DNA from 2 places in the Streptomyces sp. NPDC101234 genome. Region 2 is predicted to be linked to the other one. Evidence: riboswitches for the same ligand, from Rfam matches in the RefSeq annotation. Region 2 holds a riboswitch; the other holds the start of a gene.
What was found. Region 2 has a riboswitch for ZMP and ZTP ahead of ACIRR9_RS07935 (bifunctional 5,10-methylenetetrahydrofolate dehydrogenase/5,10-methenyltetrahydrofolate cyclohydrolase). Riboswitches for the same ligand answer to the same signal wherever they lie in the genome.
Positions count from the first base shown of each region.

Region 1 (2,367 bases), on a different contig from region 2:
ACACCCCCAGCACATCGGCGCTCGACACGACCGCGGACACCGGCAGCACCCCACCCCCCAGCGCCTTCCCGAGGACGTACACATCCGGTACGACCCCCTCGTGCTCGCACGCGAACGTCCGCCCGGTCCGCCCCAGCCCCGACTGGATCTCGTCGGCGACGAACAGCACGTTCCGCTCGCGCGTCAGCTCCCGCACCGCCGGCAGATAACCGGCCGGCGGCACGATCACCCCCGACTCGCCCTGGATCGGCTCCAGCAGCACGGCGACCGTGTTCTCGGTCAGCGCCGCCCGCATCGCCGTCAGGTCCCCGTACGGCACGATCTCGAAGCCCGGCGTGTACGGCCCGAAGTCCGCCCGCGCCTCCGGATCCGTCGAGAAACTGATCACGGTCGTCGTACGCCCGTGGAAGTTCCCGCCGGCGACCACCACCTTCGCCATCTCACCGGGCACCCCCTTGATTCGGTACCCCCACTTCCGGGCGGTCTTCACAGCGGTCTCCACCGCCTCCACCCCCGTGTTCATCGGCAGCACCATCTCCATCCCGCACAGCTCCGCCAGCTCCGTGCAGAACGCGGCGAACCGGTCGTGGTGGAAGGCCCGGGACGTCAGCGTCACCCGCTCCAGCTGGGCCTTCGCCGCCGCGACCAGGCGGGGGTGGCCGTGCCCGAAGTTCAGCGCCGAGTACCCGGCGAGGAAGTCCAGGTACCGGCGTCCCTCGACGTCCGTCATCCACGCGCCGTCGGCCGTGGCGATCACCACCGGCAGCGGGTGGTAGTTGTGCGCGCTGTGCGCGTCGGCGGCGGCGATGAGGGCTTCGGCAGTGGTCACGGCGACTCCAGAGAACGCGGCGAGATGATCCCTTTATTACCGTCTGTCCGTGCCCGACTGGTGGACGCCACGGCCCCCGGGCCCGGCGTGGCCGGTAATGTGACCAGCGGGCCGTGACTGGCGCGCTGGGATGGGACCGACCATCGGGGAGCGGCCCGCGTCGTGATCGAGTGCCGTGCGCCTGGGCCGAACCGTGAATGCCGAACGCCATGTCCGGAGGTCCCGAATGTCAGACAACTCTGCGCCCCTGTCCACCGAGTCCACCGCGTACCGCGCGGCCCTCGATGTGATCCGCGCGGTCGAGCCGCGGGTCGCCGACGCCATCGGCCAGGAGGTCGCCGACCAGCGCGAGATGCTCAAGCTGATCGCCTCCGAGAACTACGCCTCCCCGGCGACCCTGCTCGCGATGGGCAACTGGTTCAGCGACAAGTACGCCGAGGGCACCATCGGCCGCCGCTTCTACGCCGGCTGCCGCAACGTCGACACCGTCGAGGGCCTCGCCGCCGAGCACGCCCGCGAGCTGTTCGGCGCCCGGCACGCCTACGTCCAGCCGCACTCCGGCATCGACGCCAACCTGGTCGCCTTCTGGGCCGTACTCGCCGACCGCGTCGAGGTCCCCTTCCTGGAGAAGACCGGCGCCCGCCAGGTCAACGACCTCTCCGAGGCCGACTGGGCCGAGCTGCGGCAGGCCTTCGGCAACCAGCGGATGCTCGGCATGTCCCTGGACGCGGGCGGCCACCTCACCCACGGCTTCCGCCCGAACATCTCCGGCAAGATGTTCGACCAGCGCTCCTACGGCACCGACCCGGCCACCGGCCTGATCGACTACGACGCGCTGCGTGCCCAGGCGCGTGACTTCAAGCCGCTGATCATCGTCGCGGGCTACTCGGCGTACCCCCGGCTGGTGAACTTCCGGATCATGCGCGAGATCGCCGACGAGGTCGGCGCGACCCTGATGGTCGACATGGCGCACTTCGCGGGCCTGGTCGCCGGCAAGGTCCTGACCGGCGACTTCGACCCGGTCCCGCACGCCCAGATCGTGACCACGACCACCCACAAGTCGCTGCGCGGCCCGCGCGGCGGCATGGTCCTGTGCGACGACTCCCTCAAGGACCAGGTCGACCGCGGCTGCCCGATGGTCCTCGGCGGCCCGCTCCCGCACGTCATGGCCGCCAAGGCCGTCGCCCTGGCCGAGGCCCGGCAGCCCGCCTTCCAGGACTACGCCCAGCGCATCGTCGACAACTCGCGCGCGCTGGCCGAGGGCCTGATGCGCCGGGGCGCCACGCTGGTGACCGGCGGCACGGACAACCACCTCAACCTGATCGACGTCGAGACGTCCTACGGCCTCACCGGCCGCCAGGCCGAGACCGCTCTCCTCGACTCCGGCATCGTGACCAACCGCAACGCGATCCCGGCCGACCCGAACGGCGCCTGGTACACCTCCGGCATCCGCATCGGCACCCCGGCGCTCACCACCCGTGGCCTGGGCACGGCGGAGATGGACGAGGTCGCGGGCCTCATCGACCGCGTCCTCACCG
Region 1 is NZ_JBIWOA010000001.1:179,648-182,014, forward strand. Features, by position in the region: gene rocD (ornithine--oxo-acid transaminase) at 1-829, opposite strand, end outside; ZMP/ZTP riboswitch at 933-1,023, shown strand; gene ACIRR9_RS00845 (glycine hydroxymethyltransferase) at 1,056-2,367, shown strand, end outside.
Region 1: another riboswitch for ZMP and ZTP. It lies ahead of ACIRR9_RS00845 (glycine hydroxymethyltransferase); the one in region 2 lies ahead of ACIRR9_RS07935 (bifunctional 5,10-methylenetetrahydrofolate dehydrogenase/5,10-methenyltetrahydrofolate cyclohydrolase).

Region 2 (2,367 bases):
AGCAGGATCTTTCCGAGAACGCCCATGACAGAGCTCCTTGGCTGTGGGGATTCCGACGTCCTTCGACGTCGCCCAAGCAGTCTGTTCCGGCGATCCGCGCCGATCGTCGCTCTGGACGGGTGACCCGACCCCCGACTTTCGTATCCCCCCGAGTCCTCCGTGCGGGAGAATCCGCCGGACCTCGCCTCACACCCCGAGCTGCCGGGCGGCCGCGTCGACGGTCTGCTCCAGCAGCAGCGCGATGGTCATCGGGCCGACACCGCCCGGCACCGGCGTGATCAGCGAGGCGCGTTCGACGGCGGTGTCGAAGTCGACGTCGCCGACGTTCCCGTCGTTGTAGCCCGCGTCGAGCACCACCGCGCCCGGCTTGATGTCCTGCCCCCGGATCAGCCGGGCGCGGCCGACCGCGGCGACCACGATGTCCGCCTCGCGGACGACCGCCGACAGGTCCCGGGTGCGGGAGTGGCAGTAGGTCACCGTGGCGTCGCGGGCGAGCAGCAGCATGCCGGCCGGCTTGCCGAGGATCGCGCTGCGGCCGACGACCACCGCCCGCTTCCCGGCCGGGTCGACGTCGTAGGCGTCCAGCAGGCGCATCATGCCGCCGGGGGTGCAGGAGACGAAGCCCGGCAGGCCGAAGCTCATCGTCGCGAACGACGCGAAGGTCACGCCGTCCACGTCCTTCTCCGGGGCGATCGCCTCGAACGCCGCCCGCTCGTCGATGTGTTCGCCGACCGGGTGCTGGAGCAGGATGCCGTGCACGGCCGGGTCGGCCGACAACTCCCGCAGGGCGGCAACGAGTTCTCCGGTCGTCGTGGTGGCGGGCAGGGCCACGTGCCGGGAGGCGATACCGGCCTTGCGGCTGCGGTTCTGCTTCATCCGGACGTAGGTGACGGAGGCGGGGTCCTCGCCGACCAGCACCGTCGCCAGACACGGCGTGACACCGGTCCGTGCGGTCAGGGCGGCGGCCCTCTCCGCGGTCTCCTCGACGATCCGGCGGGCGACGGCGGTTCCGTCCATGATGCGGGCGATGCGGGCCTGGGTCATGCGGCACACTCCTGAGCTGGTCGACTCGATCGCCCAGGCGCACGGCATCCTCAGTGCGGACCGCTCCCCGGTGGTGCTCCACCTCAGCGCCAGTCACGGCCCGCCCCCAGGGTAACCGAGCCGCTCAGCGCTTCCGGTGGCAGCGGACGGTCCGCAGGATCGACTGCAGCAGCACGACGGACGCGCGCGGACGCGCCCGGCGACTTTGCCCCAGCGCGGCCCGCGCCGAGAAGGTCCAGGTCACCCGGGAGCTGACCTGGACCCTCGCGGTCCTTCCGACTATTCGTCGTCCCATGCCTGGATCATGATCTGCTCGGAGATCTTGCCGTCGCGCAGCGTGATCATCGACTCGGCGAGGACCCGGACGCCGTCCCCGTACTGGCAGGACTCGCTGAAGGCGGCCTTGTCGCCCTGCACGATGCACTGGTCCAGCTTGTGCGTCATGTCGCGGCTGTAGACGTCGTCCAGCATCGCGGCGATGTCCTGGCGGCCGTGCAGGACCTTGGGGTGGCTGGGCTGGGTGTCGCGGTCGACGATGCGGATCTCCGCGTCGTCCGCGTAGAGCGCCAGAAGGCTGTTCCCGGTGTTTCCTTCTATGGCCCGGCGCAGTGTCTCGGTGTCGAAGGCGGAACCTGTCGGGGTGCCCATGGTGACCTCCTGCGGGCGCCCGCGACCCGATGCGGAGGGGTCGCGAGAACCCTCACTCCGAGCGTGCTCCGCCCCGCCGGGCTCGGCAAGCGCAGGCCGGGCGCTCCTCCTGACGGGTGAGGCGGAGTGGCTGCCCGTGTCCGGTCCGGCGCCGGGGCCGTTGCTGGAGACATGATCTCAACACGACGTATCGTCGCCGCCGTCGGCCTGGCCGTCGGGGTCACCGGCCTCGCCGCGCCGCTGGCGAACGCGGCCGGTGCGAGCCCGCAGCACACCGGGAAACTCACCGCGCTCGGCGTGCTCGACTCGCTCTCCCGCAGCGACATCCCGGCGCACTACAAGGACGAGATCCCGAAGGTCTCGGAGCAGGTGCAGGGGCTGAACGGAGTCCACAGGCTCAGCGAACTGCACCAGATCACCGACCTGGCCGCGCCCGTCATGGGACTGGTACCGGGCATCGAAGCCTGACCCCGTCCACACAGCGAGGGCCGTCCCGCGAGGGGGCGGCCCTTCGTCGTACTCAGTGCTCCGAGGCCAGGAACTGGGTCGCCGCCAGCTCCGCGTAGAGCGGGTCCGCCGCCACCAGTTCCCGGTGCGTGCCCACGGCGCGGACCCGGCCCGCGTCCATGACGACGATCCGGTCGGCCATCGTCACCGTGGAGAGCCGGTGCGCGA
Region 2 is NZ_JBIWOA010000003.1:323,052-325,418, reverse strand. Features, by position in the region: gene ACIRR9_RS07940 (hypothetical protein) at 1-26, opposite strand, end outside; gene ACIRR9_RS07935 (bifunctional 5,10-methylenetetrahydrofolate dehydrogenase/5,10-methenyltetrahydrofolate cyclohydrolase) at 187-1,044, opposite strand; ZMP/ZTP riboswitch at 1,069-1,151, opposite strand; gene ACIRR9_RS07930 (hypothetical protein) at 1,169-1,339, opposite strand; gene ACIRR9_RS07925 (nuclear transport factor 2 family protein) at 1,324-1,692, opposite strand; gene ACIRR9_RS07920 (hypothetical protein) at 1,864-2,160, shown strand; gene ACIRR9_RS07915 (ABC transporter ATP-binding protein) at 2,213-2,367, opposite strand, start outside.